Regions from separate parts of the Sphingobacterium sp. PCS056 genome, predicted to be linked through region 3. Evidence: riboswitches for the same ligand, from Rfam matches in the RefSeq annotation. Region 3 holds a riboswitch; each other region holds the start of a gene.
What was found. Region 3 has a riboswitch for S-adenosylmethionine ahead of MUB18_RS00860 (5-oxoprolinase). Riboswitches for the same ligand answer to the same signal wherever they lie in the genome.

Region 1 (3,941 bases), 1.5 Mb from region 3:
CATATGCTGCTTCTGCATCATCGATTAATTCTACGACTGTATTGATATCTGGATCGCCTAATACAGCTTCTGCATCCGTTGTAAACAACTCTGGGGCAAGTGATCTTTTCTTGTCAGCATTCTTGATGACAAATTTTTTAATTTCTAAATTTAAGTTTTTAGTCTTGATAATGTCGTACAATCCTTGTCCTACAACTCCAAATCCAAACATTCCAATCGTTAATTTCTTACTCATAGTTGTTTTTTTACGCTTTTATATAATGGTGCTATCTGAAATTATTTTATTTTATCGAAAGCTTGTTGTAAATCATCTTTAATATCATCGACATGCTCAATTCCTACCGATAACCGTAATAACCCAACAAATACTCCTGCTGCTTTTTGTGCCTCTGCACTGAGTTGCTGGTGTGTTGTAGCGGCTGGGTGGATGATCAATGATTTTGTATCACCAACATTTGCTAGATGGCTAATTAACTCTAGGCTATCTATAAAAGCATCGGCTTTAGTGACATCGCCTTTTATCTGAAAAGAAAGAACCGCTCCATATCCATTTTTTAGGTATTTCTGTGCATTTGAATAACTTGGTGAGCTTTTCAAGCCCGGATAGTTCACTTGCTCAACTTGCGGATGCGCTTCTAACCATCTAGCGATTTCTAGGGTGTTGTCTACATGACGCTGAACACGTAGCGAAAGCGTTTCTAGACCTTGTATAAGCTGGAATGAGTTGAAAGGTGATATAGCCGGTCCGAAATCACGAAGGCCTTCCACACGTGCACGGATTGCAAATTGGATGTTGCCAAATGGACCATCTGGGCCAAATACATCTGCGAAGACCAATCCATGATATCCTTCAGAAGGTTCAGAAAATTGTTTAAATTTACCATTGCCCCAGTTATATGTACCACCATCAACGATGACACCGCCAATACTTGTTCCATGTCCGCCAATCCATTTTGTCGCAGATTCGACAACAACAGAAGCACCATGCTCTAGCGGTTTGAATAGATAGCCCCCAGCTCCAAAAGTGTTATCTACGATTAAAGGTAAATCGTGTTTTTTAGCAACTGCAGCTATTTTATCAAAATCAGGAATATCATAACTTGGATTTCCAATTGTTTCTAAGTATAATGCTTTCGTATTTTCATTGATCAATGACTCAAACTCCTCAGCTGTTGTCTCTTTCGTGAAGCGGACCTCAATTCCAATTCTTTTAAATGCAACTTTGAATTGATTGTATGTACCTCCATAAATATGGCTACTCGACACAAAATTATCACCAGCCTCTAAAATATTATTTAATGCGATGAACTGCGCAGCTTGACCAGAGGCAACCGCCACTGCAGCAACACCACCTTCTAATGCAGCAATGCGTTTTTCAAAAACATCTGTTGTCGGATTCATCAGACGGGTATAGATGTTTCCAAACTGTTTTAATGCAAATAAGTTAGCGCCATGTTCCGCATTTTCAAATACGTATGAGCTGGTTTGATATATAGGTACTGCACGTGCGCCAGTAGTTGGGTCTGCAACTTGTCCTGCATGAACTTGTAGAGTTTCGAATTTTAAATTTTTATTTGTAGACATGGTTTTTTATAATTAATTAGTTGAATATTTTCGTGAATATTATAGAGTGAGGATCTGCACATGTAGATGCACTTGCTATCCATTAAGTAAAAAATGGATAGATCTAACAATAAAACATAGACATGTGCTCAAACATTCGCATTGAAGTTGATGCAAGAGTTGTAAATGTTACGTTGGTAATTGAACTTACCCTGTTGTTTTTTTGTAATGTAAATATCATTGTCGTTTCATTTATATCCTCCATAACAATATTGATATGGACAGGAATTGGCACCTTTTCAAACGTATTTTGAAGGTTGCCAGTGGGTCATTGAGCCAGTCTCTCGCCACTTCTTTATAAATCAAGACCTGATTGAAAGGTTTTGATTAGGTGTATTTCGATTCGATCTACGTTGCAAATATATGTCTTGGAATTTAGAAACCAAAATATTTTGAATTATTTATTTAATACATGAGTAAGAAATGTAGTTTCTTTTTCTTGAGAAAAAGGTGTAATTATTAAATATGAAGAGTGTTAAGTAATTTAGGTTAATTATGGAATCAAAAGAAAACAAAGGATAAGGGAGATGTGCGTCTTCGCATTCTTAAAAGGTGAAAAAAACGCTTTGCACAAATCGGTTACAATGCGACATCTATTCGTAAAGTAGCCGCCAATCCGCTATAATTCCCATTATTATCTATCTGTCCTAGTAAGGACAAGAGTGATATCGGATATGCTGTTCATCAAGAAGAGCATTTACACATTGATCCTAGTAGAAATAAAGGTTGAATCAAAAGAACAAGTTGATGATTCTCTTAGTTTAGAGAAATGGTTGATTGTATGTGATCGCACAATTGCCGATGATGATGGCTGCGAACTAAAAAATGCTAGAAGTATTGGCTTCTAGCATTTTTTAACTTAAGTGAACGACCCTAAACTAATAACAGGAGCTTTATTTTATAATGCGCTTTATTTTATTTGATTTTTTAATCAACTTATGTAATTGTGTATAGTTTTCCTCTTGAATAGCATCTTTCAGAGCTTGCAACTGTTTAATATTTTCTTCCAATACTTCTAATACGTTTACTCTATTTTGTTTAAAAATAGGTGTCCACATATCGGGAGAGCTTTTAGCCAAACGTACTGTGGATTCAAATCCAGAACCCGCTAATTCAAATATCCTGCCCTGTGATTTTTCTTTTTCTAATACCGTTAAGGCTAGCGCAAAAGAAGTCAGGTGGGAGATATGTGAAACATAAGCGGTATGGGTATCATGTTCTTCCGCAGTCATAAATGACGTGCGCATTTCCAGTTGTTCAGTAATGGAATCTGCGAGTTCAAAAGCGTCTTCATCAGATTTAAAAGCCTCCACGTAGACCATCATTTTATCTTTGAACAAGTTTGGTAAAGCTGCTTCTGGGCCAGAATATTCAGTCCCTGCCATAGGGTGAGCCGCCACATACCGACCACGATTGGGATGTTCTGAGATCAATTGTAAAATATTAAGCTTAGTAGATCCCATGTCAATAATGACTTGGTCTGTTACTAGATCTAATAATTTTGGTGCCAACGAGATAATCGCATCCACAGGAGCCGTGAGAATAATGACCTTGCATTTTTCTAGTGCCTCTTCCAACGTTGCTTTCTGATCGATAAAGCCAATTTGCAATGCTTTTGTTAAGTTAGCATCACTTTTGTCGACACCAAATACCTGATCACAAAAATGCTTTTCTTTTAGTTTCATGGCGACTGAGCCACCAATTAAACCGACGCCAATAATGGCTATATTTATCATGTTATTTTAATCTTAATTCGTTTCTTTAACTTCTTTAATTCGCTCAATAGCCTCTTGCAACACTTCAACTGAAGCACATAAACTAATTCTGATATAGGAGTTTCCAGCAGTTCCAAATATACCTCCTGGAGTAATGAAGACACGTGATTGATTTAATACCTCATCACTAAGAGCGTAGCCCGATTCGTAACTGTCAGGAACTTTTGCCCACACAAATAAACCAACTTGATTTTTTTTGTAGATACAGCCTAGCATGTTCATGATTTCAAAAACTAATGCTCTTCTTTCATTGTAGATTCCATTTAATTCTTGATACCACGATTGATCTAATTGTAATGCTTTGGCCGCAGCAAGCTGTGCTGGCAAGAACATGCCAGAATCCATGTTGCTTTTAAATCGCAGCACTTCATTGATACGTTCTTCTGCACCCACTAACATACCGATTCGCCATCCAGCCATGTTCGATGACTTACTTAATGAATTAAGTTCTAAGGCAACATCTTTTGCTCCTTCAATAGACATAATACTCTTAGGGCTGTCTGTCAAGATAAAACTATAAGGGTTATCGTGGCAGATTAAAAT
Region 2 (3,941 bases), 1.6 Mb from region 3:
AAAAAGGACGTCCTTTTTACCACTTAGTAGTAGCAGATGCACGTGCTCCACGTGATGGTAAATTCATCGACCGTATTGGTTCTTACAACCCGAACACAAATCCAGCGACTATCGTTTTGGATTTTGAAAAAGCTTTGGATTGGATGAATAAAGGTGCTCAACCTACTGACACAGCTCGTACTATCCTTTCGGATAAAGGTGTTTTATACAAAAAACACTTATTAGGCGGTGTTAAAAAAGGTGCATTTGATGAGGCTGCTGCTGATGCTAAATTTGTTGCTTGGACTGAAGCTAATGATGCAAGAATCGCTGGTAAAAAAGACGGTTTAGCTAATACAAAAGCTGAAACTAAGAAAATTGCATTAGCTGCTGAAGCTAAGAAAAAAGAAGAAAAAGCTGCTGCTATTGCTGCTAAAAATGCTCCAGTTGCAGAGGAAACTCCTGCAGAAGAAACTGAAGCTCCTGCTGCAGAAGAAACTGAAGGATAATTTTTCTTTCATACAGTATCAAGAAAGCCGGTTCGACATGATCCGGCTTTTTTTTTAAAAGAAAATAACTCCTATTTCCAAAGTAGTACTGCAATTTTGTATTTATATTTTTAAATTTGCCCTTTCAAATTAGAACATGACCATAGAAGAAAGTTTTTACATCGGTTATATTAGTAAAACACGAGGATTAAAAGGAGAGCTGCAGCTTTTTTTCGAATTTGAAGATTATCAAGATCTAGATTTTGATGTCTTATTTGTTGAAGTCAATAAAAAATTAGTTCCTTATTTTGTTGCTAATATTAAATACCAAACCAATAGTACCGCTTATTTGAATTTGGAAGATGTAGATCATATCGATAAAGCACAGCCCTTAGTCCGTAAGAAGGTATATCTGCCTAATGATAAAATGCCTGAACGTGATCCTGATGATTTCAGATATACGGATTTAATTGGGTATCTAGTGATTGATGAGGTACATGGAGAACTTGGAGAAATTACACATGTGCAAGAAATGCCACAACAATTTATAGCCACCGTTGATTTCAATGGCAAGGAGCTTATGTTCCCATTAAATGATGATTTAATGCTCGGTATTGATTCAGAAGATCAAGTATTGGAGGTTGATTTGCCCGAAGGCTTAGTTGAGTTGTATAAAGAAATTTAACATCTTCACTATCGAACATGAAGAAATATAAGCCACTACACATCTTTGTGTAGTGGCTTATTTATTTTATCTGATCTTGTTTTTATAGCGCCATAAGCGTATAATTTTTTGAGCAAGCTTCTAATATTATTTTGATTATAAATTTCTATTACCGATATTAGCCGATGCTTATAGAGAAAGGCAGAGGGACTAGACCCAATGAAGCCTTAGCAACCTGTTATTTTATAAGGTGCTACATTCTACCCCAACTCAGAGATGGGAAAGATAAGTTGAAACAAGTTTACTTGTGCATTTCGATGTAAGCCAACCAAAATCATATTTAAAAAAAATTAATGAAAATCGTTGATCATATCAGTAATGCCAAAGGAAAAACTTTGTTTTCTTTTGAATTGTTGCCTCCAGCCAAGGGGCAAGGTATCCAGAGTATTTTTAAAACAATGGATGCACTTATGGAATTCAAGCCTCCCTTTATCGATGTGACTTATCATAGAGAAGACTATATGTATAAGAAACACGAAAGCGGTTTATTAGAGCGTGTGGCTTATCGTAAACGTCCAGGAACAGTTGCTATCTGTGCCGCTATTATGAATAAGTATAAAGTGGATGCTGTTCCTCATCTTATATGTGGAGGATTTACGAAAGAAGAAACGGAGAATGCATTAATTGATCTAAATTTCTTAGGTATTGATAATGTACTGGTACTAAGGGGAGATGCACGAAAAGGTGATTCTGATTTTATTCCAACAGATGGTGGACATGCATTTGCAACGGATTTATTGCAACAGGTCGTTGATATGAATCAGGGACAATATCTCCATGAAGATATTGCTATATCTGAAAAAACAAACTTTTGTATTGGTGTCGCGGGTTATCCAGAGAAACATTTTGAAGCGCCAAACTTCAATACAGATTTCAAATGGTTAAAAAAGAAAGTAGAAATGGGAGCAGAATTTATCGTGACCCAAATGTTTTTTAATGTAGAAAAATACAAAGAGTTTGTTACAAAATGTAGAGAAAATGGTATTCATGTTCCTATTATACCCGGATTGAAACCGTTGACAACTAAAAAGCAATTGATTACCCTACCTAAGATTTTCCATTTGGATATTCCCGAAGAATTGAGTGAAGCGGTCTCCGCATGTAAAAGTAATGCTGATGTAAGACAAGTGGGAGAAGAATGGCTAGTACAGCAGTGTAAAGAATTAATCGATTTCGGGGCTCCCGTTTTACATTTTTACACCATGAGTAATCCTGGGCCGACAAAAAGTATTGTAGAAAAGTTATTCTAAATCAACCTATTTAACGATCAGCCTGCCACGTAAATGTAGCGGGCTTTTTTATAGGCTGTATTTTTTTGTTAAAAAAAGTTAATCTAGTTCAATTGAAATCTTCTTTCATTATATTTAATTGATTATATATCATCAATTAAACCTGGATCATTCATGAGCTATCAGAAAGTGAACAATATGTTAGGCTGGCTATGTGCCATCATAGCAACAGTAGTTTTTATTATTACGGCTGAGCGGACAACAAGCTGGTGGGACACCGGTGAGTTTATTGCTTCAGCTTATAAACTCCAGATTGTTCATCAGCCAGGAGCACCATTGTTTCTGATGATACAGAATATCTTTTCAAATTTTGCATTAGGCAATGTGGCTCAGATTGCCTTTTGGATGAATATCGGATCTGCTGTATGCAGTGGTTTGACAGTATTATTTTTATTTTGGACCATTACAGCGTTAGGAAAAAAGATCAGTCATTCTGATGATAAACCAATTCATAGAAATCAAGTTATTAAAATTATGGGAGCAGGTCTTGTCGGTGCCTTAGCCTATAGTTTCTCCGATACATTTTGGTATTCAGCAGTAGAATCAGAGGTCTACGCGATGTCCTCCTTGTGTACTGCAGTAGTATTTTGGGCGATATTAAAGTGGGAAGCTCGCGCAAATAAACCACAAGCAGATCGATGGCTTATCGTTATCGCTTATATCATCGGACTATCAATTGGGGTTCATTTATTGAACTTATTGGTGATTCCAGCTATAGCTCTTATCATCTATTTCAAGAAAACAGACCGGACAACTTTATGGGGAATCAGTAAAGCAATGATAATTGGACTCGGAGTACTGGCATTAATTCTTTGGGGCGTGATTCAGTATCTCATTAAGTATGCCGCCAAATTTGATTTATTTTTTGTCAACACTCTCGGGCTGGCATTTGGGTCAGGGATATTGGTTTTTGTAGCGTTGATTCTATCAACATTAATTTATGGTATCTATTACTCCATAAGAAAGGGGAAAGTTGTGTTAAATACGGCATTACTAGCAACCTGCTTTATTCTTTTGGGATACAGTTCCTTTACCATGGTTCTGATTCGAGCGAATGCCAATCCTTCCCTAAACAATAATGACCCTAAAAATGTTTTTTCTTTCTTAGGTTATTTAAGTCGAGAACAGTACGAATCAGAACCATTGATAAAAGGTCCATATTTTGATGCAAATCCAACTGGAGTCAATGAACGTGTTGATTATAGAAAAGACAGTCATCAATATGCCGCAATAAAAAGGTCGTCCAGTTATCAATTTGATCGAGAAACCATATTTCCAAGGATTTATAGTCAGAAACCCTATCATCAATATTTTTATAAAGGCTATTTAGGAATTGAAGAAGGCCGAAAAGCCAATTTTGCTGATAATTTAAAATTCTTTTTTAATTATCAGATTGGACATATGTATGCGCGATATTTTCTATGGAATTTTGTTGGTCGCCAAAATGACCAACAAGGAAAT
Region 3 (3,941 bases):
TTGGGGGCGATGACAATATATCCTTGAGATGCGATAAGCTGTAAATTCCAACGGAATGAATAAAATTGTGTTAAAGCCGATTGTGGCCCGCCTTCACAGTACAAGATCGTTGGGTATTTTTTTGTTGGATCAAAATCAGGAGGGTATATGACCCAAGAAAAAAGATCTTGCCCGTCAGAAGCTTTTGTAATTCTCGATTCAATCTTATTATCACTGATCTGCGCATACATCTTATCATTGACAGTGGTCAATGGAGTTAACTTTTTACTCTTTAAGTCATAGCGATACACTTCTGTAGCTCTTGTAAATTTTGTTGAAGTTACAATTAACTGATTATCGACCTGTCCAATAATTCCTGTAATATCAAAATTTCCTTCAGAGATCTGTTTGATGGACGCTAAGGATTTGTTCTTAAAATTAGTAGGAACAATTAATTCAAATAGTTGTACCGTTCCTTTAGCAGGTGCTACAAAATAAATTTTGCGATTGTCCTTACTCCAGGTAAAAGAGTTTACGGTACCATCCCAATGCGCGGTTAGATTTAGTCGTTGAGAAGATGCTTTGTCAAACACAATGATATCATTTTTATCCGCTTCGTAACCATCCGTTTTCATGCTCAACCAAGTCAACTTGTTTCCATCCGGACTGTAAGTTGGATTGGTGTCGTATCCAAGCATTCCTTCAGTTAGATTGGTTGTTTGCTTGGTGGCAAGATCATAACGGTAGATATCCGTATTGGTACTTACGGCATAGTCTGTACCAAATTTTTTCTTGCTCACATATAAAATCGCTTTACTATCGGGCGTCCATTCAAAATCTTCCGATCCGCCAAATGGCATTTGAGGACTGTAAAATGGCTCGTCTTGTAACAGATCAATTGCTTCACCAATTTTTCCATTATTATAGGAAGCAACGAATGGATGGTTAAATTTTCCATTATTAAAAGTATCCCAATGACGGTAGTCCAGATTGTCGAATACATAGGCATCGGACTTTGGTAAATCCTGATATTTATCTGTACTGTGATACTTTTTGATTAAAACAGCTTTGCTGAATAATATGTATTGACCATTTGGAGATAACTTGACATTTTCTAATTCAGTATCGCTATTTGTCAATTGTACAGCTTCACCCTTATATCTGTTCTTTTTCCAAAGCTGTCCTTTGAACAAATAAATGATATCACCATTTTCTGTTATCTGCACCACAGACTCACCGCCCTTTTCACTAGTTAGGGGAGTAGCGTTGCCTGTTTCCAATGATAAGGTGTATAAGTTTTTCTCTGAGCTGTTGGTCTCCACAGCATAATTTGAGACACCATATACCAGTGTTTTTCCATCAGGTGAAATTCCTTCGGCAGAAACACGTCCTAACTTCCATAATGTTTGCGGGTCTAATGGAGTTTTTGTTGGTGTTTCCATATTTACAGTCAGTTTGGTTTCTTTCTTTTCTTGCGCCATAGTTGCCGAAGCACATAGTAATACAGAAAGCGTTATTAAAGATTTTTTTTTCATCAAAATAATTTATTTTAATAAGGAGTGTGATCATGGATTGAGCTCTTTTCACTCGATTCATAAAAAATACAATTATGAGCATGCAAGATACAAAATCTACTTTATCTAATGTAATTCCTATTTTCTATTTAGGAAGGCTTTTGACGAAGTCATTTTATAAAGCTTTGAAAATTTTAGGTAGATACATATTATGTAATGATCAGGTGATCATATCCGTATTTTTGGGAAATTAAAGCAGAGTATCAAATAAAAAATGCAGATATGCTTGGCACAAACTATCGATGCATCTTTTGTGTATAGTATTAATATTGTGCTCGCAATTGGAAATAAATCAGGAGAGAACTATTGTTTAAAGTAGATATGATAAACGATAAATATACTTTTAAGGAATATAATTTTGTAAAAGCTTCAATTGTTCGAAAATAATAAACAACTGAAGCTTATTAGTAAAATAACTGAACTACTTTTTGTAAGCTTGATATCCTAATCTTTTTAATACCAATTTAGAGTATAACAAGCTGTGGATCTGATTCATTAGACTAGTAGATAAATTGCAAAGATCATGTCGTTCTGACTATCCTACTGAACAATTGGAACAAGCGTGTTTTTTTCTAATCGAACTGCTACATACTTGACGGAGGTAAAACCATCTTCTCTTGAAATAATGTTGGAAAGGTCTAAACCTCTTTTAGAAAAAGTACTGATGAGAGCCGTGCGAAATGTGGATTTGGAGGAACCCCAGCCTTTTTCCGATACCGTATCATTGTTGAGTTGTATCAGTTCATTGATGGTGTAATAACTGAATTTTTCCAGTAAGTGTTGATAAAGATTTGGTGTTGACATACAATTTAAAAATTTAAAGGATTAAACCATAAACTGTATCCAGATATTTTTGGTCGAAACCCATATTAATTTACCACCGCGGTTACTTAACTCGGTTGGTATTGCATCGTGCAATTCTGAATACTCTACAAAGTTAGTAGATTTTATTTTGAATCAAAATTTATTTTAAAATAATTAGCTGATATTCTTTTCCAGCATAGGTCTATTCTTACCTACATAGATTTTGCTATAGCTTCATGATCAAGTTTGATATGGATAATTTTTTGATGCAGTTACGCGATTCCTTTATTGGGGTAAAATACCGAATACCCGAGTTCTCAATGGTTAACTGTCTTGTTTTCTTTTAATTATTATTGTAGTTTTGGCCCATCACATGGATTCGTTTTGTCGATATTCGACAGAACGGGGATAAAAATGAAAAACAACTATAGCTCACTCGATAATTTAACTTTACAAAAGTTGATCCGAGCTGGAGACCAAGAAGCATTTAAGATCATTTATGAAAGGTATTGGGATAAGATATTTGTAATCTGTAATAACAGGCTTCCACAGACAGATATTGCGGAAGATATTTTACAGGATATCTTTGTTTCTCTTTGGAAAAACCCCAAACTTGACGAAATTCAAAATCTTGAAGCCTATTTGTTTCAGGCAACTAAATTCTCTATTATCAAATATTTAAACCGATCTTCTCGAGTTGAATATATTGATCATACCTCCTATGGTCTGTTGGATCGGATAGAAGAACTTAATTTGGATGATGCCTTGAATTCAAAAGAACTTCAGCAACTTATTTTTCAGGAGATAGAACGACTACCGGAGAAGACCAAAATTATCTTTAATTATTCTCGAATCGACAATCTCAATAGTAAGGAAATCGCTGAAAAATTGAATATTTCACCTCGTACTGTTGAAAATCAAATAAGTAAAAGTCTAAAACATTTGAGGATTTTTATAAATAATTTGAAATCTTTATTATTTTTTTAATTTTCGGCGTGCGTTGATTGATACTTGTGGTACTTCTATTATAGACCACGATTGTTAATCATATGAAATCGCAACAAGAAATAAAAGAAATTATTGCCCGTATCAACCAGGGTACGGCTTCTAAGGATGAGATCCGCCAATTTCAGCTTTGGTATAATAGTTTTGACGATAGTCAGACCGAGGTTGATAGCGATGTCCCTCTTGTTGAACTCCAACAGAAACATTGGGAAAATATAAACAATCGTATCGCTCCAGTGAAGATGAAGCAGATACAATGGTTATGGAAAGTCGCAGCAGCCATCGTGCTTTTTTCAGCAGCTGTTGCTTGGATATGGTTAAACCAACAATCTGACGTCGATAAACCGATATTTAGGTCAGCAGTTCTAATAACAGATGATACAGGTCAGAGCGAAGAGATCAGTGGCGACCTAAAGGATTTTCTTGATACAGCAAATTATGTGGATCTGAGGAACTATAAATCGTTGAGCTCATTAGCAACAGGTAAAGGTGAATTTACAAAAGCCATTCTTCCTGATGGCACCAAAGTAACTTTAAATGTGGGATCTAAAATTTCTCTATCCCCAGATTATGCTAGTT
Region 4 (3,941 bases), 530 kb from region 3:
ATGAAAAAAACAGCAAACAGAAAAACCAGCTTAAAATTTTCATGATATACACTTTTTTTGATTACAGTAAAATTAATCTTTCTGTGTTAAAGAAATAGATAGAGCGTATTATTTTTTTGTAAAAAAAGATCCCGAAGTAATTTTACTTCAGGATCTTTTATATTTATAATTCTAAAACGCTAAACTTATTCAGCTCTTAAGATTTTGGCAGCTTCAACCATCGCTTCTAAAGCAGCTTTAGTTTCTGGCCAAGCACGTGTTTTTAAACCACAGTCAGGATTCACCCAAAGTTGTTCTGCAGGAACTACAGCTTTAGCTTTGCGCAATAACTCAACCATTTCTTCTGTACTCGGTACACGAGGAGAGTGGATGTCATATACACCTGGTCCAATATCGTTTGGATATTTAAAGTCAGCCGCAAATGCATCCAATAATTCCATTTGTGAGCGAGAAGTCTCGATGGTAATTACATCAGCGTCCATTGCAGCGATATCTTCGATGATATCATTGAATTCAGAGTAGCACATATGTGTGTGAATCTGTGTATCGTCATCTACATTAGAAGATGAAACACGGAATGAACGCACAGCCCAATCTAAATATTGTTGATGATCGGCTTTACGCAACGGAAGACCTTCACGAATTGCTGGTTCATCGATTTGAATAATTTTGATACCTGCTTTTTCTAATGCTTGTACTTCATCCAAAATTGCTAATGCAATCTGATAAGTTGTGGTAGAACGTGGTTGATCGTTACGTACGAATGACCATTGTAAGATCGTTACTGGACCTGTTAACATCCCTTTTACCGGACGGTTAGTCAAAGTTTGGGCGTATGAAGACCAACGAACAGTCATATCAGCAGGACGGTAAACATCACCATAAATAACAGGAGGCTTTACACAACGTGAGCCATATGATTGTACCCAACCATTCTTAGTGAAGGCATAACCCGCTAATTGCTCTCCGAAATACTCAACCATGTCATTACGTTCGAATTCACCATGAACTAATACATCGATATCTAATTGCTCTTGAAGACGGATTGTTCTTTCTGTCTCCTCTGCGATTTCTTTGTCATATTGTTCTTGAGAAATGGTACCTTTTTTCAAATCAGCTCTCCATTTACGGACATCTTTTGTTTGTGGAAATGAACCAATTGTCGTAGTTGGGAATGCTGGAAGGTTAAATTTAGCTTGCTGTGCTTCTTTACGAGCAGCGAATGAAGATGTGCGTTTTGCGTCGTCGTCAGTGATGTTTGCAGTACGCTCTTTGACTTCAGGTTTGTGAATTAAAGAAGATGTACGACGATCTTCTGCTGCAGCTTTATTAGCTTCGAAACGCTCCGCAGTTTTTGCATCTACTTCACCTTCAGCTAAGATCGCTAGATCTTTTACCTCTGCTAATTTTTGCTTAGCAAATGCTAACCAATTTTTAACTTCTTTAGGCAATGATTCTTCGTTATCCTCATTGTCTAAATCAAAAGGTACATGTAATAAGGAACTTGAAGGTCCTACTAATACACGGTCTTTGCCTAGAGCATCAACCGCTTTTTTGATTTGTGCTAAAGATTTTTCGTAATCATTTTTCCAAATGTTACGTCCTTCAACAACACCTAATGAAAGTGTTAATGAAGCAGGAACTTTAGCTAATATAGTGTCGAGTTGATTTTCACCTCTTACTAGATCAACATGAACAGCATAAACTGGTAAGTTTAGAGCGGTTTCTTCGTTGTCACGTAATGCCTCGAAATAAGTCGTTACAATAATTTTGATGTCTTGAGCAGCAGCAGCTAATTTAGTAAATACACTGGTGTATAAAGCACGTGTTGCATCATCGATATCTAAAGCTAAAAATGGCTCGTCAATTTGTACATATTTTGCACCAGCAGCAGCCAATTTGCCTAAGATTTCTTCATATACGGGAACCAACTTATCGATTAGATCGATACGATTGAAACCAGATTCTTTTTCTTTACCTAATAATAAGTATGAGATTGGGCCGATTAATACAGGCTTAGTTTCGATACCTAAAGATTTTGCTTCATTGTATTCGTTTAAGAATTTCTCTGAAGTCAATTTGAATTCTTGATTTTTTACGAATTCTGGAACAATGTAATGGTAGTTAGTATCAAACCATTTTGTCATTTCCATTGCCGTTACATCAACGCCATCTTGTTGAAAACCACGCGCCATTGCAAAGTAAAGGTCCAAATTGTATCCTTTATCTTCGTTGTTTAAGAGTGATTGGTATTGTGCTGGAATAGCACCTACAGTTAGAGTCAAGTCTAATACTTGGTCATAAAATGAAAAATCATTTGAAGGGATCAAATCGATGCCAGCATCTTTTTGAGTTTTCCAGTTGCCTTCACGGATTTTCAGTCCAGCCTGCAATAATTCTTGCGCGCTGATTTTTTTAGCCCAATATGCTTCATTGGCCTTTTTCAACTCGCGGAAGGCACCTACACGTGGGTAACCTAAGTTGTTCGTTAGTAACATAAATATAAAATTATTTTATTTGTTCAACCTTAACGAAGCAAGAAATTAGATGGATTTTTTTTATTTGAAATAAAAAACGATCAAAAATTCTTGAATCTATTTACTAAATTTTTTGATTGCTTTTAGAGAGGAGGGCACAAGATATATTTGTGTCTAGCTTATCATTCCCACTTTTTGATGGGGTAGAATGTAGCACCTTGTCAATCGACAGGTTGCTAAGGCTTCATTGGGTCTATTCCCTCTGCCTTTCTCTATAAGCGCTGTAAATATCGGAATTAGTTTTATAAAAACAAATATTTTGTAACTTTTATATCAAAATGACAATAAATCAAGGCTTAAAATTGAAAATTAGCAGATACACCAAGTTGTTTCCCATTGTAAAATGGAGTTGCCATGGTTAAGTAACTTGTCTTTCTTGATTGCAAATGTTTATCAAATAGGGGTAATAGCCAGTATGCTATTTTTGTTCCCATGATACCAATACCTGCTCCCATAGCGACATCCGAAAACCAATGTTTCTGATTGTACATTCTGAGGTACCCTGTACCCGCAGCTATTGTGTATCCTGCGATACCATACCAAATGGATTGATCTTTATACTCTTGCCATAACATCTCGGCTCCCGTAAATGCGACAGCAGTATGTCCGGATGGGAATGATTCATGATCAGCACGATCTGGTCTCCAAGTAGGAGTGGTCTGTTTGATCGTGTATACCGTAGATAAGGTGATGGCATGAGCGATCGCACTAATGGCTAGACGTTCTTTGAAGTTATGTTTACTTGGGACACCTAGGAAATTGAGACCGTAAACAGCTGCTGAAGGAATAAAAACACTGACATTATCAAATTTGAATGTTTTTGATGGATCATTGTTTATGGAATTATTTATCTGTTGATCTTTATTTTTGAGGTATGGGCTGTTTAAGGAGATTATGCCATAAGTCATTAAAGCAGCGGGTACTATTAATTGTTTATAATTTATTTGATTCCTACTGGTGTCAAAATCTTCATTATTTTTTTGTAAAGTATCTCTTTGCGCATAAAGAGATGGAGAGTAGCAAAAGATAGAAAGGATAAAAAAAATTGTTATTGATATTTTCATTGTAGCAAGATAAACAAAAAGAGATGTTTTAACATCTCTTTATTATTCGGAGTAAATGTATATTAGCTGACCAATAATTTATAGCCTTTTCCATGTACGTTAACAATCTCAACTTTTGGATCATCTCGTAGATATTTTCTCAGTTTACTTAAGAAAACGTCCATACTTCTCCCTGTGAAATAATTGTCATCATGCCAGATTTTTAAAAGTGCTTCTTCTCTTGTCAGTACATCATTCTTTTTTAAACAAAGTAACCTTAATAATTCGGCTTCTTTTGTCGATAGCTTCTGCTGCACACCTTTGTGGGCTATTTGCTGACTGGTATAATCAAAGAAGTATT

Region 1: it holds a riboswitch for S-adenosylmethionine, as region 3 does, so the genes downstream of both, MUB18_RS16440 (O-acetylhomoserine aminocarboxypropyltransferase/cysteine synthase family protein) here and MUB18_RS00860 (5-oxoprolinase) in region 3, are expected to answer to the same signal.
Region 2: it holds a riboswitch for S-adenosylmethionine, as region 3 does, so the genes downstream of both, MUB18_RS07585 (methylenetetrahydrofolate reductase) here and MUB18_RS00860 (5-oxoprolinase) in region 3, are expected to answer to the same signal.
Region 4: it holds a riboswitch for S-adenosylmethionine, as region 3 does, so the genes downstream of both, metE (5-methyltetrahydropteroyltriglutamate--homocysteine S-methyltransferase) here and MUB18_RS00860 (5-oxoprolinase) in region 3, are expected to answer to the same signal.

The regions. Positions count from the first base shown of each region.
Region 1 is NZ_CP096883.1:3,924,119-3,928,059, reverse strand. It holds gene MUB18_RS16445 (homoserine dehydrogenase) at 1-235, opposite strand, end outside; gene MUB18_RS16440 (O-acetylhomoserine aminocarboxypropyltransferase/cysteine synthase family protein) at 277-1,584, opposite strand; SAM riboswitch class I at 1,813-1,927, opposite strand; gene MUB18_RS16435 (prephenate dehydrogenase) at 2,517-3,359, opposite strand; gene MUB18_RS16430 (pyridoxal phosphate-dependent aminotransferase) at 3,372-3,941, opposite strand, start outside.
Region 2 is NZ_CP096883.1:1,828,205-1,832,145, forward strand. It holds gene MUB18_RS07575 (30S ribosomal protein S16) at 1-488, shown strand, start outside; gene rimM (ribosome maturation factor RimM) at 625-1,152, shown strand; SAM riboswitch class I at 1,318-1,423, shown strand; gene MUB18_RS07585 (methylenetetrahydrofolate reductase) at 1,485-2,441, shown strand; gene MUB18_RS07590 (DUF2723 domain-containing protein) at 2,595-3,941, shown strand, end outside.
Region 3 is NZ_CP096883.1:212,054-215,994, reverse strand. It holds gene MUB18_RS00865 (alpha/beta hydrolase family protein) at 1-1,514, opposite strand, end outside; gene MUB18_RS00860 (5-oxoprolinase) at 2,094-2,357, opposite strand; SAM-I-IV-variant riboswitch at 2,393-2,486, opposite strand; gene MUB18_RS00855 (RNA polymerase sigma-70 factor) at 2,772-3,344, shown strand; gene MUB18_RS00850 (FecR family protein) at 3,407-3,941, shown strand, end outside.
Region 4 is NZ_CP096883.1:747,051-750,991, reverse strand. It holds gene MUB18_RS03160 (DUF4833 domain-containing protein) at 1-43, opposite strand, end outside; gene metE (5-methyltetrahydropteroyltriglutamate--homocysteine S-methyltransferase) at 186-2,498, opposite strand; SAM riboswitch class I at 2,654-2,758, opposite strand; gene MUB18_RS03150 (phosphatase PAP2 family protein) at 2,834-3,601, opposite strand; gene MUB18_RS03145 (response regulator transcription factor) at 3,664-3,941, opposite strand, start outside.